DNA from 2 places in the Nonomuraea sp. 3-1Str genome. Region 2 is predicted to be linked to the other one. Evidence: riboswitches for the same ligand, from Rfam matches in the RefSeq annotation. Region 2 holds a riboswitch; the other holds the start of a gene.
The links. Region 2 has a riboswitch for glycine ahead of gcvT (glycine cleavage system aminomethyltransferase GcvT). Riboswitches for the same ligand answer to the same signal wherever they lie in the genome.

Region 1: another riboswitch for glycine. It lies ahead of gcvP (aminomethyl-transferring glycine dehydrogenase); the one in region 2 lies ahead of gcvT (glycine cleavage system aminomethyltransferase GcvT).

What each region holds. Positions count from the first base shown of each region.
Region 1 is NZ_JALHBK010000008.1:89,506-104,248, forward strand. It holds gene gcvP (aminomethyl-transferring glycine dehydrogenase) at 1-2,777, opposite strand, end outside; glycine riboswitch at 2,930-3,025, opposite strand; gene MTP10_RS15435 (MerR family transcriptional regulator) at 3,045-3,665, opposite strand; gene MTP10_RS15440 (bifunctional nuclease family protein) at 3,814-4,284, opposite strand; gene MTP10_RS15445 (MerR family transcriptional regulator) at 4,462-5,118, opposite strand; gene MTP10_RS15450 (FHA domain-containing protein) at 5,186-5,698, opposite strand; gene MTP10_RS15455 (mannose-1-phosphate guanyltransferase) at 6,061-8,565, opposite strand; gene MTP10_RS15460 (CDP-alcohol phosphatidyltransferase family protein) at 8,570-9,151, opposite strand; gene MTP10_RS15465 (GNAT family N-acetyltransferase) at 9,235-10,128, opposite strand; gene MTP10_RS15470 (phosphoribosylanthranilate isomerase) at 10,118-10,711, opposite strand; gene MTP10_RS15475 (hypothetical protein) at 10,722-11,162, opposite strand; gene MTP10_RS15480 (histidine kinase) at 11,341-12,981, opposite strand; gene MTP10_RS15485 (methyltransferase domain-containing protein) at 13,111-13,701, shown strand; gene MTP10_RS15490 (enoyl-CoA hydratase/isomerase family protein) at 13,968-14,743, opposite strand, start outside.
Region 2 is NZ_JALHBK010000010.1:122,185-136,927, reverse strand. It holds gene hutU (urocanate hydratase) at 1-834, opposite strand, end outside; gene MTP10_RS18230 (ABC transporter ATP-binding protein) at 936-2,657, opposite strand; gene MTP10_RS18225 (PadR family transcriptional regulator) at 2,897-3,478, shown strand; gene MTP10_RS18220 (SGNH/GDSL hydrolase family protein) at 3,647-4,462, shown strand; gene MTP10_RS18215 (hypothetical protein) at 4,549-5,304, opposite strand; gene MTP10_RS18210 (FCD domain-containing protein) at 5,391-6,095, opposite strand; gene MTP10_RS18205 (glutamine synthetase family protein) at 6,217-7,620, shown strand; gene MTP10_RS18200 (aldehyde dehydrogenase family protein) at 7,641-8,984, shown strand; gene MTP10_RS18195 (3-oxoacyl-ACP reductase) at 9,082-9,846, shown strand; gene MTP10_RS18190 (gamma-glutamyl-gamma-aminobutyrate hydrolase family protein) at 9,858-10,547, shown strand; glycine riboswitch at 10,623-10,720, shown strand; gene gcvT (glycine cleavage system aminomethyltransferase GcvT) at 10,849-11,934, shown strand; gene gcvH (glycine cleavage system protein GcvH) at 11,931-12,320, shown strand; gene MTP10_RS18175 (L-serine ammonia-lyase) at 12,372-13,748, shown strand; gene MTP10_RS18170 (hypothetical protein) at 13,763-14,263, opposite strand; gene MTP10_RS18165 (DUF6286 domain-containing protein) at 14,332-14,743, opposite strand, start outside.

The DNA.
Region 1 (14,743 bases), on a different contig from region 2:
CAGTACTTGCCGTCGCGCAGCGAGGACACCGGGTAGGCGGCCTCGGTGCGGGTGTAGGGGTGGGTCCACTCGTCGGCGGTGACGGCCTCGGCGGTGTGCGGGGCGTTGCGCAGCGGGTTGTCGGTCTGGTCGTACTCGCCGGAGGCCACCTTGGCGATCTCGGCACGGATGGCGATCATGGCGTCGGCGAACCGGTCGAGCTCGGCGACGTCCTCGCTCTCGGTCGGCTCGATCATGAGCGTGCCCGCGACGGGGAACGACATGGTCGGCGCGTGGAAGCCGTAGTCGATGAGCCGCTTGGCGACGTCGTCGACGGTGACGCCGGTCTCCTTGGTGATCTGGCGCAGGTCGATGATGCACTCGTGCGCCACCAGCCCGCCGCGCCCGGTGTAGAGGACCGGGAAGTGGGGGGCCAGGCGCCGCGCGAGGTAGTTGGCCGACAGGATGGCCTGCTCGGTGGCCGCGGTGAGCCCGTCGGAGCCCATCATGCGGATGTACGCCCAGGAGATCGGCAGGATGCCGGCCGAGCCGTACGGGGCGGCCGAGACCGGGCCGACCGGCGAGCCGTCGTGCAGCGGGTGGCCGGGCAGGTAGCCGGCGAGGTGCTCGCGGACGGCCACGGGGCCGACGCCGGGCCCGCCGCCGCCGTGCGGGATGCAGAACGTCTTGTGCAGGTTGAGGTGGGACACGTCGGCGCCGAACTCGCCGGGCTTGGCCAGGCCGACCAGCGCGTTGAGGTTGGCCCCGTCGACGTAGACCTGGCCGCCGGCGTCGTGGACCTTGGCGCAGATCTCGGTGATGGCCTCCTCGTACACGCCGTGCGTGGACGGGTAGGTCACCATGATGGCGGCGAGCGTCCCGCGGTGCTTGTCGATCTTGGCGTCGAGGTCGTCCAGGTCGACGTTGCCCTCGGAGTCGCAGGCCACGACGACGACGCGCATGCCGGCCATGACGGCGCTGGCGGCGTTGGTGCCGTGGGCGGAGGACGGGATGAGGCACACGTCGCGGCCGGTGTCGCCGTTGGCCTGGTGGTAGGCGCGGATGGCCAGCAGCCCGGCCAGCTCGCCCTGGGACCCGGCGTTGGGCTGGATGGAGACCGCGTCGTAGCCGGTGATCTCGGCCAGCCAGCGCTCCAGCGTCTCGACCAGCTCGACGTAGCCGGCGGCCTGCTCGATCGGCGCGTAGGGGTGGATCGCGGCGAACTCGGGCCAGGTGATCGGCTCCATCTCGGTGCTCGCGTTGAGCTTCATCGTGCAGGAGCCGAGCGGGATCATGGACCGGTCGAGCGCGATGTCCTTGTCCTGGAGCCTGCGCAGGTAGCGCAGCATCGCGGTCTCGGAGTGGTGGCTGTGGAAGACGGGGTGGGTGAGGTAGCCGGACTCGCGGGCCAGCCCGGCGGGCAGCCGGTCGAGGCCCTCGTCGGCGACCAGGGCGTCCAGGTCGGCGCGGGAGGCGGACTCGTGGCCGAGCGTCTCGCCGAAGGCCGACGCGACCCGCTCCAGGTGGTCGGCGGTGGTGGTCTCGGAGCAGGCGACGGCGACGTGGTCGGCGTCGGCGGGCCACACGTTGACGCCACGCTCGGCCGCCAGCCGTACGACGTCGGCGGCCTTGCCGGGGACGCGGGCCAGCACGGTGTCGAAGAACTCGCCGTGGACGACCTCGACGCCGCCGCGGCGCAGCGCCTCGGCGAGGGCGGCGGCGTGCCGGTGGGTCCGGGCGGCGATGCGGCGCAGCCCCTCGGGCCCGTGGTAGACGGCGTACATGCCGGCGATGACGGCGAGCAGCACCTGGGCGGTGCAGATGTTGCTGGTGGCCTTCTCACGGCGGATGTGCTGCTCGCGGGTCTGCAGCGCCAGCCGGTAGGCGGGGTCGCCGTCGGCGTCGACGGAGACGCCGACCAGGCGGCCGGGCATCTGCCGCTGCAAGCCCTCGCGCACCGACATGTACGCGGCGTGCGGCCCGCCGAAGCCGAGCGGGACGCCGAAGCGCTGGGAGGAGCCCACGGCGATGTCGGCGCCCAGCTCACCGGGCGCGGCGACGAGCGTGAGCGCCAGCAGGTCGGCCGCGGCCACGACGAGGGCGCCGGAGGCGTGGGCGGCCTCGGCGACCGCGCGGAAGTCACGCAGGCGGCCGGAGGCACCGGGGTACTGGACGAGCACGCCGAAGCACTCGGGCAGCTCGCCCTCCAGGGTGTGCTCGACGAGCTCGATGCCGAGCGGCTCGGCGCGGGTGGCGAGCACCGCCTTGGTCTGCGGCAGCGTGTCGGCGTCCACGACGAACACGGGGCTCTTGACCTTGCCGGCCCGCCGGGCCAGGGTCATCGCCTCGGCGGCGGCCGTGGCCTCGTCGAGCAGGGAGGCGCCCGCGACGGGCAGGCCGGTCAGGTCGGAGACCACGGTCTGGAAGTTGAGCAGCGCCTCCAGCCGGCCCTGGGAGATCTCGGGCTGGTACGGGGTGTAGGCGGTGTACCAGCCGGGGTTCTCCAGGAGGTTGCGGCGGATGACCGCGGGCGTGACCGTCTCGTGGTAGCCGAGGCCGATCATGGAGGTGAGAACCTGGTTGCGGCCGGCCAGCGCGCGCAGCTCGGCGATCGCGCCGGTCTCGCCGACCGCGGCGGGCAGCCTCAGCCGGTCCTTGGCCCTGATGGCCTCGGGCACGGCCACCGCCACGAGGTCGGCCACGGACTCGAAGCCGACGGCCTCGAGCATGCGCTGCTGCTCCGGGGCGGAGGGGCCGATGTGCCGGGCCGAGAACGGCGGAGCTGACAGGTCGGTCATGGAGGTGCCTCCCGAGGCTGTGGAGACCGGCGCCAGGGCGCGGGCGTATGCCGGGTCTCCCCCTCTGTCATGCGGACCTGAGAGCTTCACCCCGGAGGGCTTGCACCGTCGGTGAGACGCGCCTGGCGGGCGCGCCTGCTTTCCAGAGACGCCTCACCCGAGCGGTACAGGTGCCTGAGAGATTCCGGGGAGGGTTGCTCCTTCGGCGCCCCAGGGACGAAGCCCGGGGACTCTCCCGCACGGGGTCGTCAGCCTTGCGCTCTCACTTTACCCTGTGCGGCGCGCACGCCGCCGCTGGGCCAGCTCGTCAGCGGGGTGGTCGGCCGGGACGGTGTCCGCGACCGCCGCTCGTTCCCCCGGCAGCTCCGCGAGGGAGCCCTCGACCTCGCGCCAGACCCGGCCGAGGGCGATGCCGAAGACGCCCTGACCGCCCTGGAGCAGGTCGATCACCTCGTCGGCCGAGGTGCACTCGTAGACGCTGACACCGTCGCTCATGAGCGTGATCTGGGCGAGGTCGGCCACCCCGCGCTCACGCAGGTGCTGCACGGCCGTACGGATCTGCTGGAGGGAGACCCCGGTGTCGAGAAGCCGCTTGACGACCTTGAGCACCAGGATGTCGCGGAAGCTGTAGAGCCGCTGGGAGCCGGAGCCGTGCGCCGCTCTTATCGTGGGCTCGACCAGTCCGGTGCGTGCCCAGTAGTCCAGCTGCCGGTAGGTGATGCCGGCCGCCGCGCAGGCCGTCGGGCCACGGTATCCGATGTCACCCGGCAGCGACGCCGGTCGCTCGTCGAAGAGCAGTCCCTGCTCCCCGGCACGCTGCCGCGCGCTCTCGCGCCGTACCGAGTCTTCCTGGCCGGCCGTCTTTCCCTCGCCGCTGCTGACCGCCACGCGGACCTCCGGCTTTCTCTCATCCCGTGACCTGATCTGGGGGTTCGTAAAAAGGCGGCCACGGGTTTCACTTGCACCGTAGGACCGTGACCATGCTCAGTCAACGATCCGGCTCGGCGCGTCGTGAAGCGTAAATGCACTGAAATACCTACCCCGCCCTGCCGAAGTCCTCGGGGGTGATCGTGTCAAGGAACTCCCTGAACTTCTCCACCTCGTCCTCCTGGTCGTCGGGGATGATCACACCGGCCTCCTGGACGACCTCCTCGCTGGCGAAGATGCGCGCTCCGGTGCGCAGGGCCAGGGCGATCGAGTCGGACGGCCGGGCGCTGACCTCGACGCCGTTGGAGAACACCAGGTCGGCGAAGAAGATTCCGTCGCGCAGGGCGACGATGTTGACGGCGCGCAGGCCGACGCCCAGCGCGCTCAGCACGTCTCTGAACAGGTCGTGCGTCAGGGGCCTGGGCGGGGGCTCCTCCGCCTGGGCCAGCGCGATGGCCGTGGCTTCGGTCATGCCGATCCAGATGGGCAGGAACCGCTCCCCGTGTGCCTCCTTGAGCAGGACGATCGGCTGATTGGTGGGCATTTCTACCCGAACGCCCACGACCTCCATCTGCAACACGGGCTGCTCCGTATTCGACTGGCCGGCGACCCGGCACAGCTCATTGCTGGTTCGCTTATGCATTTCAACGTAACACCCGGCGGGTGCCGTATGTCCCGCCGGTGCGGTCCCGAATCTCAGCGATGGGCCCGGCCGTCAGGCCCGCCGGGGAGGGCCGATGGGGAGGGCGCGCTGGAGTCAGCGTCCCAGGACGGAGCGCACGCCCTCGCGGACCAACGCGGCGTGCAGGTCCAGCAGGAGCGCCGACAGCTCCCTGGCCGCCTCGTCGGCCTCGCCGATGGCGCCCGGGCCGCGCCGCTTGAGCACCGGCGCGACCGCCTGCTCGATCAGGCCGCACTCCCGCTCGGCCGCCGCCTTGACGGCCCGCAGGTGGCGGGCGTGCAGGCCGAAGCGGGCCAGCGCCCCGACGGTGCGCGCCACGGTCAGCGCGTCCTCGTCGTAGCGCCGGGCGCGGGCCGCGAGCAGCCCGTAGTCCTCCAGCTCGGTGAGCGTCTCGTCGTCGATCCCGGCCGTCTCCAGCAGCTCGGCGCGGCTGAGCCGGATCTCCGGCTCGGCGTCGGGAACGGCGCGCGGGCGGCCGAAGTCCTCGGCCATCTTGTCCTTGATCACCCGCAGCGGCAGGTAGTGGTCGCGCTGCTCGGTGAGGATGTAGCGCAGCTGCTCCACGTGCAGGTGGGTGAACTTGCGGAAGCCCGAGGGGCTCCGCTCGGGCTCGATGAGCCCCTCGCCCTCCAGGAACCGGATCTTGGAGATCGTGACGTCGGGGAACTCGCCCCGCAGGAGGGCGAGCACCTCCCCGATGCTCATGTGCGAGCGCGCAGCCTGCGAACTCATGCGGTCTCCTTCGCCGACCGCATGCGTCCGCGCGAAGCCGTGTCCATGGATCGCTCGCTACGCTCCCTCATGCTGTGGCGGCGGTCCGCATCAGGAACAGCAGACGGAACTTGCCGATCTGCACCTCGTCGCCCGAGTGCAGCGGCACCTCCTCGATGCGTTCCCTGTTGACGTACGTGCCGTTGAGGCTGCCCACGTCGCGCACCGAGAACTGGCCGCCCCGGTGGCGGTAGAACTCGACATGACGGCGGGAGACCGTGATGTCGTCGAGGAAGATGTCGCTCTCCGGGTGGCGGCCGGTGGTGGTGAGGTCCTTGTCGAGCCGGAACCGGCTCCCCTGGTTGGGACCCCTGGTCACGGTGAGCAACGCCGTGCCGGGCGGCAACTGCTCCACCAGCGCCCGCTCGGCGAGGAGCATGTCGCCTGTCTCAGCCTCGTACGCCTCGATTCCCGCTACGGAGATCGTCGAGGTGGTGTCCCCGGCGGCCTCGGCTCTGGCCAGCGGTGACCCACAGCGGGAACAGAAACGGGCATCCTCGGGGTTGGCGTGCCCGCACTGCGTGCAGTAGACGCTCGGCATCGATCGGCTCGGCCTCCTACCGCGAAGACGCGGCGACGGTGCTCGGCGCGCCTCGCTTCGCTCTTCAAGTTTGCGAATGCCGCAACTTACGCTGCTGAACGGCAAAGGTCAAGGCGGGGCGCTGGACGACAGGTTCGGACGGTGACAAAGTTACCGCCGTCCGCGCCTGATGGTCCATGCCGCCGCGCCTTTACACAATACGATCTTGTCGGGCGCCGCGCGAACCCTTGGGGCCGTTACGCGCAGTGACATTCCTCTCAAGAACCGGCCAAAGGCGCCCCTTCCCCGGTCTCCGGGCGTAAAGGTCCCGGGAGACGCGCGGAAAACGCCCCGGAGACGCACAGAAGACGCACAGGGGACGCTCACGAGGCGGCGGCCTCGACGATGCGGGCCCAGCGCTCGATGAGGGCCTGGGCCGTGTCCATGTCGTGGGCCTCGGCCCACAGGTCGGTGACCGGCTCGGTGGCGGCGGGCAGGATCAGCACCCAGGTCCCGTCCTCGCCGACGACGCGCACCCCGTCGGTCGTGTCGATGCGCTGTCCCTCGGCGGAGGCCTCCACCGCCTCGATGACGGAGCGCATGACCGCCCCCTTGGCCGCCCAGCGCGTCGGCACGCTGCGCTTGAGCAGCCTCGCCTCGGGGATGCGGGCGTCGATCTGGCTGAGCGACAGCCGGGTGCGGGCCACCAGGCCGAGCAGCCGCATGAACGCGGCCAGCCCGTCGATGGCCGGGCTGAACTCGGGCACGACGAAGCCGCCCCGCCCGTCCGCCGCGAAGATCATGTCCTCGCCGGCGGCGGCCGAGGTGAGGGCGTCCAGAGCGGTGGAGGTCCACTGCGCCTGCACGCCGTGGAAGCGGCACACCTGCTCGGCCACCCGGGTGGTGGTGACCGGCAGCGCCACCTGCCCGCCCCGGCGCTCGGCGGCCACGAGGTCGAGCACCACGAGCAGGGCCCGTTCCTCACCGATGAGCTGCCCCATCTCGTCCACCAGTGCGATCCGCTCGCCGACCGGGTCGAAGCGGACGCCGAACGCGGCGCGGGACGAGCTGACGAGCTCCGACAGGCGTTGCAGGTCTCGGCGGCGCTCGGCCAGCGTCTCGGTCGGCGAGGCGTCGTCGAGCCGGGCGTTGACCGTGAGCACCTCGACGCCGACGCGGCCGAGCAGGGTCGGCAGGACCAAGGAGGAGGTCCCGCCGGCGCAGTCCACGACCACCTTCATGCCGGCGATGCCGCTCATGTCGATCCGGCGCATCAGCTCGTGGGTGTAGTCCTCGACGACGCGCGCCGGGTAGGTCAGCTCGGCGATCTCGCCGGGGAAGGCCCGCCGGAACTCCTGGCGGGAGAAGACCCGCTCCAGCTTGCGCTGGGCGGCGGCCGACAGGTCGGCGCCCCGGTCGTCCATGATGACGATGTCCACGCTCTGCGGGTCACCGGCGGTGGTGCGCAGGGCGATGCCGCCGGCCGCCGCGTCGCGGGCGGTGTGGAAGCGCGCCACGGGCAGCGGGGCGGCCTCCAGGTCGAGCACGTTGATGGCGCTGGCGGTGAGCGCGCTGATCACGGCCCGCTTGAGCGCCCTGGCCGCGAGCGAGGAGTCGCGTGAGGTGACGACGTACGCGCCCTTCTTCAGGGTGGTGGCGTAGGCGCTGGCCAGCCGTACGCACAGCTCGGGGGTGATCTCGACGTTGACCAGCCCGCTGACGCCGCGCGGCCCGAACAGGCTGCGCTGTCCGCGCGACTCCCAGATGACGCTGGTGTTGACGACCGCCCCGGCCTCGATGGTCTTGAACGGGTAGACCTTGACGCCGCTGGAGATGTACGCCTCGGGCTCGATGACGCAGTCGTCGCCGATGACGGCGTCCTCCTCGATGCGGGCGCCGGCCATGACGTCGGTGCTCTTGCCGACGACGCAGCCGCGCAGGTGGGCGCCCGGGCCCACGTAGACGTTGTCGTGGACGACGGCCCGGTGCAGGAAGGCGCCTTCGCGCACGACCACGTTGTTGCCCAGCACGGTGTACTCGCGCAGCTCGGCGCCCGCCTCGATCTTGGCGTAGTCGCCGATGAGCAGCGGGCCCTTGAGCACCGCGTCGGGGTCGACGGAGGCCGACTCGGCCACCCAGACGCCCGGTGACAGCTCGAAGCCGCCGACGTCCAGCCTGACCTTGCCGGACAGGGCGTCGGCCTGGGCCTTGAGGTAGCTCTCGTGGGTGCCGACGTCCTCCCAGTAGCCGTCGGCGACGTAGCCGAAGATGGGGGCGCCGCTCTCCAGCAGGCGGGGGAAGACGTCGGCGGACCAATCGACGGGCTCCCCCGCGGCCACATGGTCGAGGACCTCGGGCTCCATGACGTAGACGCCGGTGTTGACGGTGTCGGAGAAGACCTGGCCCCAGGTGGGCTTCTCCAGGAAGCGCTGCACGCGCCCCGCCTCGTCGATGATGACGATCCCGAACTCCAGCGGATTAGGCACGCGTTTGAGCCCTATGGTAATAAGTGCTCCATTTTCTCGGTGAAAACGCACCATATCCGACAAATCGATGTCGGTGAGGGCGTCGCCGGAGATCACCAGGAAACGGTCGTCCCGCAGCCGGTCGGCGGCGTTCTTGACGCTCCCGGCCGTGCCCAGCGGGATGTCCTCGGTGGCGTACTGGAGGCTCATGCCCAGCTCGTCGCCGTCGCCGAAGTAGTTGCGCACGAGCGCGGCGAGGAACTGGAGCGTGACCACCGTCTCGGTCACCCCGTGCCGCTTGAGCAGGCGCAACACGTGCTCCATGATCGGCCGATTGGCCACGGGAAGCAGTGGCTTGGGCTGGTTGGCGGTCATCGGTCGCAGCCGAGTGCCCTCCCCGCCCGCCATGACGACCGCCTTCACCCGATCACTCCTTTGTGGTCGCAGTTATGAGCCGGCGCACCTGAACGGCGTACAACACGCCCGCCCACCAGTACAGACCTGTTCCCCACACAGCGAAAGCCCATCCTGTGACGCGGGCCATCTCGGCATACCACCCGTTGTGGGAGGCGAGGAAGAGGAGCGGGAAGGCGTACATGAGATTGAACATGGCCGCTTTACCGAGGAAGTGCACCTGAAGTGCCCGGTAACCGTGTCTGCGGAGCACGGGGAAGAAACCTGCGACGAAGAGCTCACGCGCGAGGATCAGCGCCACCAGCCACCACGGGATGACGCCCCGCACCAGCAGCGCCAGGATGGTCGCGAACACGTACAGCTTGTCGGCGGCCGGGTCGATGATCCGCCCGAGCTTGCTCGTCTGGTTGAAGGCGCGAGCGATCTTCCCGTCGAGCCAGTCGGTGAACCCGGCGACCGCCAGGACCCCGATGGCCCACCCGTCCGCCCGGGGCCCGAGAACCAGCCAGAGGAAGACGGGCACGCCGAGGAGTCGCAGGAAGCTCAGCAGGTTGGGAACCGTCCAGATCCGGTCCTCGGCGGAAGTTTCGCTCACGCTGGAGACCCTACTGCGTCGTATCTCCGGGCAGCGGGCCCGTCCGGCCGGTGTTCCCCGGGGCGGCGGACCGCGTAAGTCGCTCAGGCGCGCAGGAAGGCATGGGTGCGGCCGACGGCCGTGAAGCCCAGGCGGGCGTAGAAGTCCTTCGGCCAGTCCTCCTCGGCGGCGAGCAGGAAGATCGGCTCGCAGCCGGCCGCCTCGGCGAGCAGGGCCCGCATGAGGGCGCGGGCGTGTCCCCGGCCCCGGTGGCGGGTGCCCGTGTGAACACTCTCGATCTGGGCCACCCCGTCCTGGACGTACAGCTCGGCCCGGGCCGCGATCTCGCCGGACTCGGCGCGCACGCCGCGGAAGCGGACCACGTCGGCGCCGCGCAGCCGCTCCGCCACCCGCCGCGCGAGCTGGTCGACCGCGTCGTCGGAGACGCTCGGCAGGGCTTCGCGCCAGTCATGGCGCACGACGGGCAGCAGCTCCTCCAGCGTCAGCTCCTCGGCCGGGGGGACGTCGGCGGGCGGGGCGCCACGGAAGACCATGACCACGTTCGACTCGTGGTCGTAACCGGCCGCGGTGAAGGCGGGGGCGAGGGCGGCGCCCAGCGCGTCGTCGTCCACGCACACGTAGCGGTGGCCGCGGCCGGCCAGCACCTCGTCGGCGGCCCGCAGCACCTCCCCGGCCCGGACCGGGGCGGGCCCGTCCGGGGCGGGGGACACGACGACGAGGCGGTTGTCGTCGTGGGAGCCGGGGTAGCGGTCGTTCAACACGGCGAAGCCGCCCGGCACCTCCACGACCCGCCCGGCCTTGCGCCGGGCGAACGCGTGCGTGAAGGCCAGCACCCGCGCCAGCTCCGGGCCCTGCTCCGCGATCGGGCCCTGCTCGGCGGTCAGGCCCTGCTCGGCGGTCAGGCCGGGGAGGCGGGGGGAAAGGGCGTCGCTCGTCGGGCCGGGCGCGATCGGGCCTCGCGGGCGGTCATCGCGCATCGCGGGCCGCCGCGAGGAAGTCCCGGATCAGGCCGGCGTCCTTGACGCCCGGCGCCACCTCGACGCCGCTCGACACGTCCACCCCCCACGGCCGGGCCGCGGCGATCGCGGTGGCCACGTTGGCCGGGTCGAGGCCCCCCGCGAGCAGCCAGCGGCCCGAGGGGCGTCCCCGCACGGCCGCCCAGTCCCACGGCTCGCCGGAGCCGGGCCGGGGCGCGTCGACGATGAGCAGGTCCTCGTCGTAGGCGCCGCACCGCAGGTCCGCCTCGGCGTCCACGGCCCGGACCAGGGTCAGGCCGAGGTCCTTCAGCGCGGTGAAGTCGGCGTGGGGGTGGTGGCCGTGCAGCTGCACGGCCCGCAGCCCGGCGGCGAGGGTCGCGGCGCGCACCTCCGCCGGGTCCTCTCCCCGGAAGACTCCCACGGTGAGCACGTGGCCGGGCACCAGCGCGGCCAGCTCCGCCGCCCGCTCCGGCGTCACGCGGCGCGGGCTGCGGGTCAGCACGAACCCGATGGCGTCGGCGCCCGCCTCGACGGCCGCCGTCACGTGCCCGGGCTCGCTGAGCCCGCAGATCTTCACATACACACGGTCGAGGTTAGCGGCGCACGCCCGCCCGCGGCGACCACACCCAGACGAGCATGGCCACGATCAGCCCGAACAGGGCGACCCCGTTCGGGAGGTGCGCCCCGAGCCAGAGCCAGGTGACGTGCTGGGCCATGCCGACGACGAGCAGCGCCACGCTCGCCAGCGCGGGCCAGCCGGCGCCGCGTCCCGGCCGCCAGACGAGTACGGCGAGGACGACCTGCACGAGCGCGACCAGGTGGACCACCATCCCGGCCATGACGTGGGACTCGCGCATCGCCTCGCCCGCCCCGACCGCCTGGCCGGCCAGGGAGGCGGCGACGAGCAGGGACGCCGCCTGGGCGACGACGACGATGCGCAGCCCGTACAGCAGCCCGGCGGACACCTGTCCGGATCGCCGGGGCCCGGGCACCTGAGGCGCGGATCCGTGGGGCACGGGCGCGGTCTCCTGCATGATGTGGTCCTTCCTGGAGAAGTGTGGACCACATGCTGGCGGCCGGGGACGCGGACGGTCGTCAGCCTGCCGGATTATTCCGGGGTCCGCCCGCGGGATGACGCACGGGCCGCACCGGGCGGAAGGAGGCGCCGGCCGGGCCGCCCCGGTGGGCGGCTGACGACCGCCTGGGCGCGGATCACGCGACGTCCTCCTTCGCGCAGAAGCGGCCGGCCGGAGTTCCGGCGGGGTCGTCCCTTGTGCCGGGCAGGGTGGCGGTCAGGCGCCAGCCGCCGTTCTCGCCCGGACCCGCCGCCAGCGTGCCGCCCAGGGCGCGGACCCGTTCCCGCATCCCGGCCAGCCCGCGTCCCGAGGAGGGCAGGCGCTCCACCCGCGCCGGCGGGCGGCCGTTGACGATGTCGACGGCCAGTCCCTTGCCCCGGGCGGGGAGGGCGACCACGACCTCGGTGCCGGGTCCGGCGTGTTTGAGCACGTTGGTGAGCCCTTCCTGGACGATGCGGGCGGCGGAGGCGCGGGCGACGAGCGGGGCCCGGTCGGCGGCCGGGTCGAGGCGCAGGTCGACGACGAGACCGGCCGCGGCCATCCTCTCGGCGGACTCGCGCATCACGTCGGCCGGATCGGCCAGCAGGCCGGGCCGGGCGTCGGGGTCGCGCAGCACGTCCAGCAGGCCGCGCAGGTCCTCCAGCACCTGGTGTCCGGTGTCGCGGATGTCGGCCAGCGCGTCGGCGACCGGCCCCTCGGGGGCCGCGTAGCGGGCGGCGCCGGCCCGCAGCACCATGGCGCCGACGTGGTGGGCGACGATGTCGTGCACCTCGCGGGCGATCCGTTCGCGCTCGGCGAGCTGGTCGGCGCGGACCTGGGCGAGGGCCAGCCGCGCCGACTCCTCCTCGCGCCGCCGCTCGGCGGCGGCCGCGGTCTGCCGGACGCCGAGGTAACGGCCGATCGCGATGGGCGCCACGACCAGGAGCATGAGCACGAGGACGCGGAACGGGGTGACCTCGGTCTCGGAGTCGACCACGGCGACGGTGGCGAGCACGCAGCCGGAGGCGTACGCGACGGCGGTCCAGAACCAGGACGCGACCCGCAGCGCGAACACGCCGAGGGCGGTCATCGAGAGGATGAGGCAGGAGTTGACGGCCTGGTGGAGGTACTGGTCGGCGGAGACGAGCAGGACGCCCTCGAAGATGAGGACCATGCCGGGCAGCCGGCGGGCCACGCCGAGCGACAGGCCGCCGCACACGGCCAGCAGCCCGACCACCCACACCGGCAGGGAGCCCTGGTCCCACGACGTCCACGTGCTGAGCACCCCGACGGCCACCCCGGCGCCGGCGAGCAGCACGTCGGGCGTGATGTCGCCCGGCTCGAACCGGCTGGAGCGGCCGCGCAGGTAGCCGCCGACCAGGGCCGGGAAGCCCGGCACGAGCAGGGTGTACATCCACCAGTTGCCGGCGGCCGGGACGCCGGCGTCGGCCAGGTTGAGCCCGGTCGCGAGGACGGCGGCGGCCACGGAGGCGGCGACGGTTCCCGGCCCGGACCGGTAGGCGACGCGGCCGACGGCGACGCAGATCAGCATCTGCGCGGTGTTGGAGCTGTAGGAGCCCACGTGGTCGGCGAAGACGAGGAACGCGGCCAGGTAGAGCGCCGCCCACGGCGGCCGGGTGCGGAGGAACCCCAGGGGCAGGCCGGCCAGCACCGCCATCGGGACGGTCATGGCCGGGGGCAGGTCGCCGAACCCGCCCGCCTTGCCCGACAGGAGCAGGTCCAGCGCGATCCCCGAGACCGCCAGCAGCACATCGAGCGCCACGCCACGCCAACGCATGCCCTGCAAACTATCCGGGCGACGCCGTTTCCCGATCCTCCCCGCGGAGGATGCGGCCTCCTCCAAGTGGCCGGAACCCCGTCCTTCCGGCGGATCATGCGGCGTCGCCCGCGCCCCTACGGTCGAGGCATGTCCAACGACACCGCACTGTTCTTCGGCCAGTTCCTGCGCGACCCGGTCACGGTCGGCGCGCTCGCGCCCAGCTCCCGGCGGCTGGCCCGGTCCGTCTGCGCCCCGGTGCCCGAGCGGGGCGAGCCGGTGGTGGTCGAGCTGGGTCCCGGCACGGGGCCGTTCACCGCGGAGATCCAGCGGCGGCTGGCCGGGCGCGGCCGGCACCTGGCGGTGGAGCTCAACCAGCGGATGGCGAGCCTGCTGGCCTCGCGCTTCCCGGGGGTGAACGTGGTCCACGGCGACGCCGCCGAGCTGTCGCGGCTGCTCGGGGCGCGCGGGCTGAGCCAGGCGGACGTGGTGGTGAGCGGCCTGCCCTGGGCGGCCTTCCCCGACGCTCTGCAGCGGCGCCTGATGGGGGCCGTCGTCTCGGCGATGAGCCCGGCGGGCGCCTTCACGACCTTCTCGTACGTGCACGCGATCCCGCTGGGCTCGGCCCGCCGATTCCGAGCGCTGCTGGCCGAGCGGTTCGAGGAGGTGGTGCCGAGCCGCACGGTGTGGCGCAACGCGCCGCCGGCGTTCGTCTTCCACGCCCGCCGCCCGCGCGTCTGACCGGGCCCGGTGCGGGGAGAGCTTGGTCTCAACCCTCCCGCGCCCCCGGCGCCGGTCCCAGTGCGGCCGTCACCCCACGCGCGTGGCCGGTGCGCGTGGGTCGTGCACGGCCGCGGACCACCTGCCGCGGACCGTCCCCCGGGGCGGCGTTCTCGGCCTCGGCGGACCCGGCCCGTCGTCGTCCAGCGCCGGCGCTTCGGCAGGTCGACGACCTCCTTGTCCCCTATGAGGCTGCGCCTACCCACCGCCGCGGGGACATCACCTGATCAGGAGAAGGACGGGGGCCGTTTGTCGCGCAGCGCCCGCACACCCTCGGCGACGTCGGGTCCGGTGAAGCCGAGGAACTCCATCGCCAGCGAGGCGTCGAACGACGGGCCGGCCATGCGCAGCCAGTTGTTCAGCGCGTACTTGGTGAGCCTGATGGCCTCCTGGGCGCCGGCGGCCAGCCGGGAGGCGAGGCCGAGCGCCGTCTCGTGCACCTGGTCGTCGTCCACGCACAGGCTGACCAGCCCCATCCGCTCGGCCTGCTCGCCGGTGACGGCCTCGCAGAGCAGCAGGTGGTACTTGGCCTTGGCCAGCCCGCACAGCAGCGGCCAGACGATCGCGGCGTGGTCGCCGGCGGCGACGCCGAGCCGGGTGTGCCCGTCGATGATCCGGGCGGTGCGCCCGGCGACGGACACGTCGGCGAGCAGCGCCACCGCGAGCCCGGCGCCGACGGCGGGGCCCTGGATGGCGGAGACGACGGGCTTGGAGCAGTTGACCACGTTGTAGACGATGTCGCGGGCCTCGGCGAAGACCCGCATGCGGGTGGCGTGGTCGCGCGTCATCTCCTCGATCATGGACAGGTCGCCGCCGGCGGAGAACGCCTCGCCCTCGCCCCTGACGACGACGGCGCGCACGGCGTCGTCGCGGTCGGCGTCGCGCCAGATCGAGGCCAGCTCGCGGTGGCCGACCATGTCGACGGCGTTGAGCCTGCGGGGCTCGCTGATCGTGACCCGCAGCACGCCCTCGGCGGGCAGGTCCACGCGCAGCCGCTCGTACG
Region 2 (14,743 bases):
GGCCGCCATGTCCTCGAAGGCCACGCCGAGCGGCAGGTACATGAGCGGGTCGTGCGCCGAGGTCTGGTCGGTGACGATGTCGATCTCGGCGCCGCGGGCCAGCAGCTCGGGGACGGCCTCGGCGGCGTTGGCGACGACCCCGATGGACAGCGGCCGGCGGGCGTCGCGCGCCTCGTAGGCCAGGCGCAGCGCCTCGTCCAGCGACGACGCCCGCACGTCGAGGTAGCGGTGCTCGATGCGGCGCGACACCGAGCGCGGGTCGCAGTCGAGGCAGATGGCGACGCCGCCGTTGAGGGTGACGGCGAGCGGCTGGGCGCCGCCCATGCCGCCGAGGCCCGCCGTGAGCGTGACCGTCCCGGCCAGCGTCCCGCCGAACCTCTTCTCCGCGACCGCCGCGAACGTCTCGTACGTGCCCTGCAGGATGCCCTGGGTGCCGATGTAGATCCAGGAGCCCGCGGTCATCTGCCCGTACATGGTGAGCCCGGCCGCCTCCAGCCGCCGGAACTCCTCCCAGTTCGCCCAGTCGGGCACCAGGTTGGAGTTGGCGATGAGGACCCGCGGCGCCCACTCGTGCGTGCGGAACACCCCGACCGGCCGGCCGGACTGGACGAGCAGCGTCTCGTCGCCCTCCAGCGTCGTCAGCGTCCTGACCAGCGCGTCGAACGAGGGCCAGTCGCGCGCCGCCCGGCCGGAGCCGCCGTAGACGACCAGCTGCTCGGGGTGCTCGGCCACCTCCGGGTCCAGGTTGTTCTGGAGCATCCGGAGGGCGGCCTCCTGCGGCCACCCCTTCGCGGTGAGCGTGGTGCCTCGCGGCGCGCGCACGGTCCGGGTCATACGACCTCCTGAATGAAGGCATTCATACATGTCTCTGGCAGGGTACAACGGGCCGCGTCCAGCGGCCCGTTGCAGGTAGCGGAGTCTGCACCCACAAGGGGTCAGCTCACCAGGAACTGGGTGGCGGCCAGCTCCCGGTAGAGGTCGTCGTGGCCGACCAGCTCCTCGTGGGTGCCGGACGCCCGTACGCCGCCGCCCTCCATGACGATGATGCGGCCCGCGTTGGTCACGGTCGAGAGCCGGTGCGCGATGACGAGCACGGTCGTCTCGGTGGCGACCTCGGCGATGACCTCGCGCAGCCGCAGCTCGTTGACCGCGTCGAGCTGCGAGGTGGCCTCGTCCAGCAGGAGCAGTCGCGGCCTGCGCAGCAGCGCCCGCGCGATCGCGACCCGCTGGCGCTCGCCGCCGGACAGCAGCACTCCGCGGTGGCCGACGGGCGTCTCCAGCCCCTCGGGCAGCCGGGCCACGAGGTCGTCGAGGCGGGTGCGGGCGATCGCGCTCCACAGCTCGTCCTCGGCGGCGCCGGGGGCGGCGAACAGCAGGTTCTCCCGCAGGGTGCCGGCGAGCACGGGCGCGTCCTGCTCGACATAGCCGAACGCGGCGCGCAGCTCGCCGAGCGGCCAGTCGCGGATGTCCCGCCCGCCGACGAGGATGGTCCCGGCCTGATGGTCGTAGAAGCGTTCGAGCAGGGCAAACACCGTGGACTTGCCGGCCCCCGATGGCCCGACGAGCGCGGTCAGGCCGCCGGCCGGTACCTCGAAGGTCACGCCGTCGTGGACGGCCGGCCGGTCCTCGCCGTACCGGAACGCCACGTCCTCGAACCGCACCCCGACAGGCTCCGCCGCCGCCGCGGTGGCCGCGGGGGGAGCCGGCACGGCGACCGGCTCGGCGGGCAGGTTCTCGATCTCCTTGATGCGCTTCATCGCGGCCAGGCCCTGCTGGAGCTGGACGGCCCCCTCGACGAGCTGCCCGATGGGCGCCACCAGGTAGAACAGGTACAGCAGGAACGCGATCAGCGAGGAGATCTCCAGCGTCCCGGACGCGACCCGGGCGCCGCCCACCGCGAGCACGCTGAGGAACGCGAGTTGCACGGCCATCCACGTGGCCACCCCGGCCAGCGAGGTCCACCCGGCCACCTGAAGCCCTCGGTCGCGAGCGCGCTCGGCGGCGTCACCGACGACCGCGATCTCGCGCTCCTCCGCCCCGCTCGCCTTGACCGTCCGGTACGCCTGGAGCGCCCGGTCGAGCACGGCGCCCATGTCGCCCACGGCGGCCTGCGCCTCCTGCTGGGCCCGCCGGATCTTCGGCATGATCAGGCCCGTCATGCCGCCGACCACGACGATGACGAGCAACGTGACGAGCAGCAGCACCCCGTCCATGGCGGCCATCATGATCACGGCTCCGACGAGCATGAAGACCGAGCCGATGGAGTTCACGATGCCGTTGGTCAGGACGGAGCGCAGGAGCGTCGTGTCGCCGGTCACCCGCGACAGCAGGTCGCCGGGCTTGAGCCGGTCCACGTCGGCCACCCGGAGGCGGAGCATCCGGTCGACGAGCCCGCGCCGGGCGTCGAGCACGATGCCCTCGCCGGTGCGCTCCATGAGGTAGTTGCCCCCGGCCGACACCACGGCGCCAACCACGACGGCCACGGTCAGCCCGATGAGCGGGCCGGCGATCGACCCGCCACTCCCGAAGGCGTCCACCACGTACTTGGCCAGCAACGGCATGGCCAGTCCCGCCACCGAGCCGACCAGGCCGACTAACGCGCCGATGACAAGGATCTTCCGGTGCGGGCGCACGTAGGCGAGCAGGTCCTTGATCACTACGCCTCCTTTCACGACACATCTCGATTCATCCTGAAGCGCCCAACGAACAGCCGCGGGCGTTCCGCACCCGTCAACCTAAATTGACGACCAAAGTATGTCAACTTTGATTGACGCCTCCTTCCTGAGGAGGAGACCGTCGCCGGACTCCGAACGCGCCAAGGACCTGGCGTGCCGGCGGCGCCTTCCCTATAGTCATGTCCGTGACTAGTCATCGACATGACCATCTGAGATAGCCGATGGCATTGCGACACGCCGTCCTGGCGGCGCTGCTCGACGGGGAGTACAGCGGCTACCAGCTCGCCAAGATCTTCGACGTGGGCGTCGCCAACTTCTGGTACGCCGCCCCCCAGCAGCTCTACGGCGAGCTGACCAGGCTGGAGGCCGACGGCCTGGTCAGCGGGCGCGAGGTCGTGCAGCGGGGCCGCCCGAACAAGAGGGTCTTCACGGTCACCGAGGCCGGGATCGGCGAGCTGGCCGCCTTCGCCGCCGCGCCCGGCAAGCCGCTGCTGATCCGCTACGACCTGACCGTCAAGGTCCACGCCGTGGACCGGCTCGACGCGGCCCCCGTGATCGCCCAGCTCCGCGAGCGGGCGGAGGAGGCCGCGGCCAAGCTGGAGCTGTTCGAGCAGACGCTGCGCCATCTGCGGGGCGACACGGCCGAGGAGGAGTTCCTGCGCCACGGCGACCGCGTCGGCCCGTACCTTTCGTGCCTGGCGGGCTGCCGGCTGGAGCGTGAGGTGCGCGACTGGTGCGTGTCCGCCGCCCGCGTCCTCACCGAGCGCGCCTCCACCACCGAGCACGCCTCCACCGCCCACTGAGAGCACCCCCGGACGAACACCCCCGGACGGCCACCCCCGCCACCATCCAGGCCGCCACCCCACCGACCACCGTCCAGGCCGCCATCCCACCCCCGCGCCCCCGCCGGCGACCCCCCGCAGGGCCATGAGCCGAGAGGACTCCGCGATGAGCACCGACAGGAAACCCCGATGAGTTATGCGCGTTACGTCGCCCTGGGCGACAGCCAGACCGAGGGCCTGGGCGACGGCGACGACGCCGGCGGCCTGCGCGGCTGGGCCGACCGGCTAGCCGAGGACCTCGCCCGCGAGGAGCCCGGCCTGCTGTACGCGAACCTGGCCGTGCGCGGCCGGTTGGCCGCCCAGATCCGTGACGAGCAGCTCGCCCCCGCCCTGGCGCTCCGGCCCGACCTGGCGACCGTCATGGCGGGCATGAACGACCTGATCCGGCCCCGGTTCGACGCCACCGCCGTGGCGGGCGCGCTGGAGGACATGTTCGCCGCGCTCACCGGCGCGGGCGCGACCGTCGTCACCGTCACCTTCCCGGACTTCGGCAGGCTCGTGCCGCTGGCCCGCCCGCTGCTGCCCCGGGTGGTCGACCTGAACGCCCGGATCGTGGCCGCCGCCGCGCGCCACGGCGTCCTGGTGGTGGACTCGTTCGCGCACACGGCGATCACCGACGCGCGGCTGTGGGGCAGCGACCGGCTGCACGCCAATCCGCTCGGCCACGCGCGCATCGCCGCCGCGATGGCGCACGCGCTGGGGCTGCCCGGCAGCGACGACTCGTGGACGGTTCCTCTGCCCGCGCTCCCGCGGCCCGCGCCGTGGCGGGCGGCGGGCGCCGAGCTGCGCTGGGTGACGGGGTTCGCGGCGCCCTGGATCCACCGGCGCCTGCGCGGCCGCTCCTCCGGCGACGGCCGCACGGCCAAGCGCCCCGCGCTCCTGCCGGTCATCCACACCGAACAGCCGCACACCCGGCCTCCGGCGCATCAGCCGGAGACCGGGTGATCCTCCCGTGACCCGGGCAGCGGCGGGCGTACCCGCTCGGTCGGTGCGGGACCTCCTCCCCCGGGATCGGGGGAGGAGGTCCGAGGTCAGGGCAGCCGCCGCCCGCGCCGGGTGGACGGCAGGTCGTGACGGCCCGACAAAAACTCCTGGAAGGCGATCTTGGCGGTGATCGCCGGGCGCCGCCACCGCTCCTCCCGGTGGACCGCCTTGGCCATCTTGCGCGGCGAGCGCCCCGCGAAGAACCAGTGCGCCCACGGCGACCCCGGTCGCGCCAGCCGCACGGCTCCGACCACCAGCAGCACCGGGACGAACAGCCCCACGAGCCCGGTCCAGATCTTGCCCTTGAGCAGCGTGACGACGGCCAGCGCCAGATTGGCCACGATGAGCAGCGCCGGGTTGACCGGCGTACCGTAGTCCCAGGTCAGCGGCCGGAGCCCGGTGAGCAGCAGCCCCGCGACCGCGACCGCGACGAACACCGCGTCCACCGACGTGCGGCCCTCCTCCTCCCAGTACACGTCGTGCAGATGGAGGATGAGCGCGAACTCGTCGAGCACGAGCGCCGAGCCGATCCCGAAGATCGACGCCGCGGCGGCGTAGCCGACCTGCGACGCCGAGGAGACGATCAGCCCGCTGACCCCGCCCACGAGCATCAGCACCACGCCGAAGACCACGTGGTGGATGTGCATCTCCCCGACGTTGACGTCGCGGAACCAGCCGACCTTCGCCCTGATCAGGCGCACGTTGATGCGGGTGGCGATGAACGAGACGATGAGCGCGACGAAGTAACAGAACAGCGGCAGCCGTCCCGTCGCGATGATGCTCTGCTGGAACCAGTTCCCCATGACCTTCGTCCTCGATGCTACGGGTCTGCCGCCTTGGGCGGGCTTGTACCCCATCGGGCACCCCGGAAGGGCATCGGGCACCGGCGTCAGGAGAGGAACGCGCGCAATAGCGCGGCGGTGCCCTCCAGGTGCTCGGCGACGGCTCGGCGGGCCGCCTCGGGATCGCCCGCGAGGATGGCGGCGACGATCGCCTGGTGCTGGCTCGCGGAGTGCTGCAGGTTGACCTGGAGCATCGGGATGGCGTTGAGCAGGTCGCCGACCCGCAGGCGGGCGTCCGCGCAGGTGGCGGCGAGCAGCGCCGAGCCGGTGAGCTCGGCGATGGACAGGTGGAAGGCGGTGTCGAGGCGGCGGTAGTCCTCGGCGCGGGCCTCGTCGAGGTCGGCCAGCCGGCGGCGCAGCACCGCCCGCCGCTCGTCGGTGAGCTCGCTCGCGGCGAGCACGGCCGCGGCGCCGCACTCCACCGCCATCCGGAACGTCAGCGCGTCGGTCAGGTCGGCGGTGCCCATGTCGGCCACGACGCGGCGCAGGTCGCCCGTGCCGGGCTCGGGCGGGACGTAGGTGACGAACGCGCCGCCGTAGCGGCCCCGCCGTACGTCGAGATAGCCGGCTTCCTGGAGCGCGCGGATGGCCTCGCGCAGCGTCACCCTGCTGATGCCGAGCCGGACGGCCAGCTCCCGCTCGGGCGGAAGCTTGGCGCCCGGCGGGACCACGCCGAGCTTGATCGCCTGGAGCAGCCGTTCCACGGTCTCCTCGAAGGCGTTGCCCGCCCGTACCGGGCGGAGCACCGTCATCAAACGCGCAGACTCGTCCAACGTGTCCTCGGGTCTTGACAATTCATCGCATCATGCACATCAATGGTCTGACACTAGCCCAATCAACGGGAATGCGCGGCGGCCGGACGGGAGTGAGCACGTGAGCGAGCCGAACACGCCCGGCAGGCCCAGTGGCAGACCCGGTTACACGCCGGGCCTCCTCGGAGTGCGGGAGCTGCGCGAGGAGGTGGCGGCCGGGCGGATCGACACCGTGCTGCTGGCGATCGCCGACATGCAGGGCCGCCTGCAGGGCAAGCGGCTGTCCGCGCGCTTCTTCCTGGAAGAGGTCCTGAACCACGGCTCCGAGGGCTGCAACTACCTGCTGGCCGTGGACGTCGACATGAACACGGTCTCCGGGTACGCCATGTCGTCCTGGGAGCGCGGCTACGGCGACTTCGTCATGCGGCCCGACCTGTCCACGCTGCGCCGCGTCCCGTGGCAGGAGGGCACGGCCATGCTCATGGCCGACCTGGTGTGGGAGGACGGCGCGGACGTGACCGCCTCGCCCCGGCAGATCCTGCGCCGCCAGCTCGCCCGCCTGGCCGAGCGCGGCCTGGCCGCCTACGTCGGCACCGAGCTGGAGTTCGTCGTCTACGACGACACCTACGAGGACGCCTGGAGGCGCGGCTACCGCGACCTGACGCCCGCGAACCTCTACAACGTCGACTACTCCCTGCTCGGCACCGCCCGCGTGGAGCCCCTGCTGCGCCGGATCCGGCGCGAGATGGAGGGCGCCGGCCTGTACGTCGAGTCGGCCAAGGGCGAGTGCAACCTGGGCCAGCACGAGATCGCCTTCCGCTACGCCGAGGCGCTGCGCACCTGCGACAACCACGCGATCTACAAGAACGGCGCCAAGGAGATCGCCGCCCAGGAGGGCCGCTCGATCACCTTCATGGCCAAGCCCAACCAGCGGGAGGGCAACTCCTGCCACGTCCACATCTCCGTGCGAAGCCTCGACGGGGAGCCGGTCATGGCGGGCGACGGGCCGTACGGGATGTCGCAGCTCGGCGCCCGCTTCGTCGCCGGGCAGCTCGCCTGCCTGCGGGAGCTCACGCTGCTGTTCGCGCCCAACATCAACTCGTACAAGAGGTACGTGCCGGGCAGCTTCGCGCCGACCGCGGTCAAGTGGGGCCTGGACAACCGCACCTGCGCCCTGCGCCTGGTGGGCCACGGGGAGTCGCTGCGCGTGGAGAACCGGGTTCCCGGCGGCGACGTGAACCCGTACCTCGCCGTGTCGGCGCTGGTCGCCGCCGGGCTGTACGGCATCGAGAACGAGCTGCCGCTGGAGGAGCCGTTCGAGGGCAACGCCTACGCCTCGGACGCCGAGACCGTGCCCCACACGCTGCGCGACGCGCTGGCGCTGTTCGAGCGCTCGAAGCCGGCCCGCGAGGCGTTCGGCGAGGACGTGGTGGCGCACTACGCGAACGGCGCCAGAGTGGAGCTGGCCGCCTTCGACGCGGCGGTGACGGACTGGGAGCTGTTCCGCGGCTTCGAACGGATGTGACGGACTGTGACGGACACGATATGAAGATCATCAATCCGGCGACCGAGGACGTCGTCGCCGAGGTCGAACTGGCCGACGCGGCCGAGGTGGACCGGGCTGTGGAGCGTGCCAGGCGCGCCTACGCGTCCTGGCGGGAGGTGGCGCCCGGTGACCGGGCGCGGCTGCTGCGCCGCTTCGCCGACCTGGTGGACCGGCACGGCGAGGAGCTGGCCCGGCTGGAGACGGCCAACGCCGGCCACCCCATCGGCAACTCCCGCTGGGAGGCGGGCGCGGTCCGCGACGTCCTCCACTTCTACGCGGGCGCGCCCGAACGCAACCACGGCAAGCAGATCCCGGTGCCCGGGGGCGTGGACGTCACGTTCCAGGAGCCGCTGGGCGTCGTGGGCGTCATCGTGCCCTGGAACTTCCCGATGCTGATCACGAGCTGGGGCGTCGCCCCGGCGCTCGCGGCGGGCAACACGGTGATCGTCAAGCCCGCCGAGTGGACCCCGCTGACCGCGCTGCGGCTGGCCGAGCTGGCCCTGACGGCGGGCCTCCCCGAGGGGGTGCTCCAGGTCCTGCCCGGGGCAGGGGAGGTCGCGGGAGCCCGGCTGGTCGAGCACCCGGACGTGGCCAAGATCGTGTTCACCGGCTCGACCGAGGTGGGCAAGGAGATCGCCGCCAAGGCCGCGGCCCACGTGAAGCGCATCACCCTGGAGCTCGGCGGCAAGTCGGCCAACATCGTCTTCGCCGACGCCGACCTCGACAAGGCCGCCCGGGCCGCCCCCTACGCGGTCTTCGACAACTCCGGCCAGGACTGCTGCGCCCGTTCCCGGCTGCTCGTCCAGGCCGAGGTCTACGACGAGTTCCTCGAACGCCTCGCGCCGGCCGTGCTCGGCGTCAAGGTGGGCGACCCGCTCGACGAGAGCACCGAGATGGGGCCGCTGGTCAGCGCCGAGCACCTCGAACGCGTGCGCGGCTTCGTGGACGGCGAGCCGCACCTGCGGGGCACGTGCCCGCAGGGCAAGGGCTACTGGTTCCCGGCGACGGTGCTGACCTCGAAGGTCACCGACCGCGCCTTCACCGAGGAGATCTTCGGCCCGGTCGTGTCGGTCGTCCCGTTCGCCGACGAGGCGGAGGCCGTCCGGATCGCCAACGACACCCGCTACGGCCTGAGCGGGTCCATCTGGACCCGCGACGTCGGCCGGGCGCTGCGCGTGGCCCGCGCGGTCGAGGCCGGCGCCCTGTCGGTCAACTCCAACTCGTCGGTGCGCTACTGGACGCCGTTCGGCGGCTTCAAGCAGTCCGGCCTCGGCCGCGAACTCGGCCCCGACGCCCTGTCCGCGTTCACCGAGACCAAGAACGTCTTCATTTCATCGGAGTGAACCCGACGCAGTGAGCGGAGTGGAGGCCCGACGAAGGAGGGACTCCGCGAAGCGAATGAGGAGCGGTGAGCGACCAATCAAGCAGGGAGTGACATCTATGCAGCGTTTGCAGGACCGGGTCGCCGTCGTCACCGGCGCGGGCAGCGGCATCGGACTGGCCACGGCGCGCCGGTTCGCCCAGGAGGGCGCGCGGGTCGTGTGCGTGGACGTCGACGAGGAGGCGGGCACCAAGGCCGCGGCCGAGGTCGGCGGGTTGTTCGTGCGGGCGGACGTGACGAGCGAGGACGACGTCGCGCGGATGTACCGGACGGCGTTCGAGACGTACGGCAGCGTGGACGTGGCGTTCAACAACGCCGGCATCTCGCCGCCCGACGACGACTCGATCCTGGAGACCGGGCTCGACGCCTGGCGGCGTGTGCAGGAGGTGAACCTGACGAGCGTGTACCTGTGCTGCAAGCACGTCATCCCGTACATGCGGCGGCAGGGCAAGGGCTCGATCATCAACACGGCGTCGTTCGTGGCGGTCATGGGGTCGGCCACCTCGCAGATCTCCTACACGGCCTCCAAGGGCGGCGTGCTGGCCATGTCGCGGGAGCTCGGCGTGCAGTTCGCCCGCGAGGGCATCCGGGTCAACGCCCTGTGCCCCGGGCCGGTCAACACGCCGCTGCTCCAGGAGCTGTTCGCCAAGGACCCGGAGCGGGCGCAGCGCAGGCTCGTGCACGTGCCGGTGGGCCGGTTCGCCGAGGCGTCGGAGATCGCCGCCGCGGTGGCGTTCCTGGCCAGCGACGACGCGTCGTTCGTCACGGCGTCGGAGTTCCTCGTCGACGGGGGCATCTCCGGCGCGTACGTGACGCCGCTGTAGGGGGGCTGATCGTGTCCCGTCCGGTCATCGGCATCACGACGTACGTGGAGCCCGCGCGCTACACCGTCTGGGAGCTGGACACCGCGCTCCTGCCGTTCATGTACGTGGAGCAGGTGGTGCGGGCCGGCGGGCAGCCCGTGCTGCTGCCGCCGGCCGGCGAGCCCGGCCCGGTGGCGGCGCGGCTGGACGGGCTCGTCCTGGCCGGCGGGGGCGACATCGACCCCGCCCGCTACGGCGAGGAGCCGCACGAGCGCACCGGCTACGTGCGCAATTTCCGCGACGACGCGGAGTTCGCGGTGCTGACGGCGGCGCTGGAGCGGGGGCTGCCCTACCTGGGCGTCTGCCGCGGCCTGCAGGTGCTGAACGTGGCGCTCGGCGGCAGCCTCCACCAGCACCTGCCGGACGTGGTCGGCCACGCCGGGCACTCCCCCGGGCCGGGCGTGTTCGGCCACCTGCCGGTACGGCCGGCGCCGGGCTCGCGGCTGGCCAAGGCGCTCGGCGCCGAGCCGGTGGAGGTGCCGCACTACCACCACCAGGCCGTGAACCGTCTCGGGCGGGGGCTGACCGTGACGGCCACGGCCGGCGACGGCACGGTGGAGGCGGTGGAGCTGGACGGGCACCCGTTCGCCCTGGCCGTCCAGTGGCATCCGGAGGCGGCGGCCGACTGCGCGCTGTTCGAGGCCCTGGTGGCCGCCTGCTGAGACGGACCCGGCGATCCCGAGGGGGCACACGCGACAACAGCCCCGTCACGGCACTAGGCTTGCGGGCATCACCGGCGAACCCGTGCGGGAGAGCGCCCTGACAGCCATCCAGGGTCCCTGAAGGAGCAAGCCCTCCCCGCGAACCTCTCAAGGCAAAGGACCGCACGGACGAGGTGACCTCTGGAAAGCAGGCCCCCGGGCCTCGCCGAAGGTGAAAGTCCGGCAAAGCCCGGGCGAAGCTCTCAGGCAACCATGACAGAGGGGGAGGATCCTGGCATCCGACCCTGCCCTGAGGTGCGAAATGTCCCGACCCACACCGTTGCGAGACGTTCACGAGAGTCTCGGCGCCACGCTCACCGACTTCGCCGGCTGGCTGATGCCGCTGCGCTACGGCAGCGAGTCCGCCGAGCACAACGCCGTCCGCGGCGCGGCCGGGCTGTTCGACCTCTCGCACATGGGCGAGATCTTCGTCACCGGGCCGCAGGCGGGCGAGGCGCTCGACTACGCCCTGGTCGGCCACCTGTCGGCCCTCGTGCCCGGCCGCGCCCGCTACACCATGATCGTCAATGAGCGGGGCGGGGTGCTCGACGACCTCATCGTCTACCGGCTGGGCGACGAGGAGTTCATGGTCGTGGCCAACGCCTCCAACTACGAGAAGGTCGCCGCCGAGCTGGGCGGGCGCGCCAAGTCGTACGACGCGGTGGTCGAGGACCGCTCCGAGCAGTACGCGCTGATCGCCGTGCAGGGGCCGCACGCCCAGGAGATCCTCGCCACCCTCACCGACGCCGACCTGCCCGGCCTCAAGTACTACGCGGGGCTGCCCGGCGTGGTCGACGGGCGGCAGGCGCTGATCGCGCGCACCGGCTACACCGGCGAGGACGGGTTCGAGCTGTTCGTGGCCAACGAGGACGCCGTGCCGCTCTGGCACGCCCTCACGCGGGCCGGCGAGCCGTACGGGCTGCGCCCCGCGGGCCTGTCCAGCCGCGACACGCTGCGCCTGGAGGCCGGCATGCCGCTGTACGGCAACGAGCTGAACGCCGAGCTGACCCCGTTCGACGCGGGGCTGGGCAGAGTGGTGAAATTCGACAAGCCGGGCGACTTCGTCGGCAGGTCGGCGCTGGAGGCGGTCAAGGACACGCCGCCGCGGCGCCGGCTCGTCGGTCTCGTCGCCCGGGGCCGCCGGGTGCCCCGCCACGGGTTCCCGGTCACCAAGGACGGTGCCGTCGTCGGCGAGGTCACCAGCGGTGCCCCCTCCCAGACCCTGGGCAGGCCCATCGCGATGGCCTACGTCGACACCGGGGCGGACGAAGGTCTGGCCGTGGACATCCGGGGCAGCCATGAGGCCATGGACCTCGTGGAGCTGCCCTTCTACAGGAGGAACAAGTGAGCAACATCCCTGACGAGCTGAGCTACACCAAGGAGCACGAGTGGGTGGCCGGCCTTGACGAGGCCATCACGGTGACCGTCGGCGTCACGGCGTACGCCGCCGAGGCCCTTGGCGACGTGGTGTACGTCCAGCTCCCCGACGTGGGCGCGACGGTCGCGCCCGGTGACTCCGTCGGCGAGGTGGAGTCGACCAAGTCGGTGAGCGAGATCTACGCCCCCGTCGGCGGCGAGGTCGTCGAGGTCAACCAGACCGTGGTGGACGACCCCTCGCTGGTCAACAGCGACCCGTACGGCGAGGGCTGGATGTTCCGCGTGCGCGTCGAGGGCGACCCCGAGGACCTGCTCTCGGCCGAGGAGTACACGGCCCTCACCTCGGGCGAGTCCTGACCCATCCGCCGGGGCCCACCGGGCCCCGGCCCTGCTGAAGGGCGCACATCAATGGCGATCAGCGTCTTCGACCTCTTCAAGATCGGCATCGGCCCGTCGAGCTCCCACACCGGCGGCCCGATGGCCGCTGCGCACAAGTTCGCGCGCGGCCTGGACGAGGACGGCCTGCTCGACCAGGTGGACCGCGTCGAGGCCATCTTGTACGGCTCGCTCGGCCTGACCGGCAAGGGCCACGGCAGCGACAAGGCGGTCCTGCTCGGCCTGTCGGGCGAGAAGCCGGAGCTGGTCGACGTGGACACGGTCGACGAGCGCCTGGCCGCGATGCGCGCCTCCGGCACGGTCAAGCTCTACGGCACGCGCGAGATCCCGTTCGTCGTGGGCGAGGACCTCGTCTTCGAGCGGAAGATCTCGCTGCCGGGCCACCCCAACGGCATGCGCTTCACCGCCCGCGCCGATGACGGCTCGGTGCTGCGCGAGAAGGTCTACTACTCCGTCGGCGGCGGCTTCGTGGTGGACGAGACCGCGACGGGAGCCGACCGGATCAAGCCCGACGACACCATCCTGCCGTACCCGTTCACCACCGGCGAGGAGCTGCTCAAGCACTGCTCGGCCTCGGGCCTGTCGATCTCGGCGCTGATGCTGGAGAACGAGAAGGCGTTCGGCCGCTCCGAGGAGGAGATCCGCTCCGCCATCCTGAACCTGTGGCGCGTCATGGCCGAGTGCGTGCGGCGGGGCATCGCCAAGGAGGGCGTCCTGCCCGGCGGCCTGAAGGTCAAGCGCCGGGCCAACCAGCTCCACCGCCGCCTCCAGGCGGAGGCGTCCGGCGACGACCCGCTGCGGGCGATGGACTGGGTGTCGCTGTTCGCCCTGGCCGTCAACGAGGAGAACGCCGCGGGCGGCCGCGTCGTCACCGCTCCCACCAACGGCGCCGCCGGCATCATCCCGGCCGTGCTGACCTACTACTCCAAGTTCGTCCCGAGCGCCGACGACGAGGGCGTGATCCGCTTCTTGCTCACGGCCGCGGCGATCGGCGTGCTGTTCAAGGAGAACGCCTCCATCTCGGGGGCCGAGGTCGGCTGCCAGGGCGAGGTCGGCTCGGCCTGCTCCATGGCCGCGGCCGGGCTGACCGAGGTGCTCGGCGGCACCCCCGAGCAGGTCGAGAACGCGGCCGAGATCGGCATCGAGCACAATCTCGGGCTGACCTGCGACCCGATCGGCGGACTGGTGCAGATCCCGTGCATCGAGCGCAACGCGGTCGCCTCCATCAAGGCGATCGCCGCGGCCCGCATCGCGCTGCGCGGCGACGGCCGCCACTTCGTCGCGCTGGACAAGGCGATCAAGACGATGCGGCAGACCGGGGCCGACATGCTGGACAAGTACAAGGAGACCTCGCGCGGCGGCCTGGCCGTCAACGTCATCGAGTGCTGAGGCCGCCGGCGGGCTCAGCGGCGGACGTGGAGGCGGACGACCGTGCCGGTGTCGTCGTCGCGGACCTCGCGGCGGATGCGGCCCACGATCTCCTTGTCCAGCTTGCCGACCATCGCGCCCACGTCCGCCGACGGTGCGCAGGTGACGGCGATGCGCAGGTGGTCGCCGTCACCCACGACGCGCACCCCCGTACGGCTCAGCCCGTCCACGTCCTTGAGCCCCACGCACAGCATGGCCGTGCCCGTGCCGGAGCGCACCCCGCGGCGGCCCCATCCCAGGCAGAGCAGCAGCCACCGGAGTGAGACCAGGCCGAGCAGCATCAGCCCGAGGGCCGCGGCCCACAGCGTCCACGACTGGGCGGCGACGATCTGCGCCGTCTGCTCGGGCAGCACCTTGGCCCGCGGCGACAGGCCACTGAGCCTGTCATCGGCGCGCAGCCACGCGTACACGCCCAGGAGCACCAGCACCGCGCCCACGACGGCCAGCCCGACCCGGTTGCCGGCGTACTGTCTCACCCTTGCCCCTCTCGGCTCACCAGCGTCTTCCTCGGCTCATCACTTCGCTCGCCATCGCCCCTTGTGATTCACCAGCGCCTCCTTCTGCGCAGCCGGACCACGACCTCTCCCGTGCCGAGCGTGCCGACGCCCGCCAGCCGGTCGCCCACGGCCGCGCCCACCTGGCGGAGCATGGCGCCCGTGCTCTCCGCGCCGGTCGTCACTGTGACCTCGATGGTGCGCCGGCGCAGCCGTACACGTGCCCGTGACACGCCCTCGACCTCCTGCGCCACGGCGCGCAGCGTGCGGCGCAGACCGACGCGCGTGATGCCGATGACGATGTTCGGGTCGGACGTCTCGACCGGCACCAGGTGGCAGCGGCCCGGGACGACGGCGAGCAGCAGCAGGGCGGCGCCCGCGCCGGCGATCCAGAGCGCGCCCGTGCGCAACTCGGCCCAGGCGTGCCGGCCCGCCAGGTCGATCAGGCGCTCCAGCGGCAGC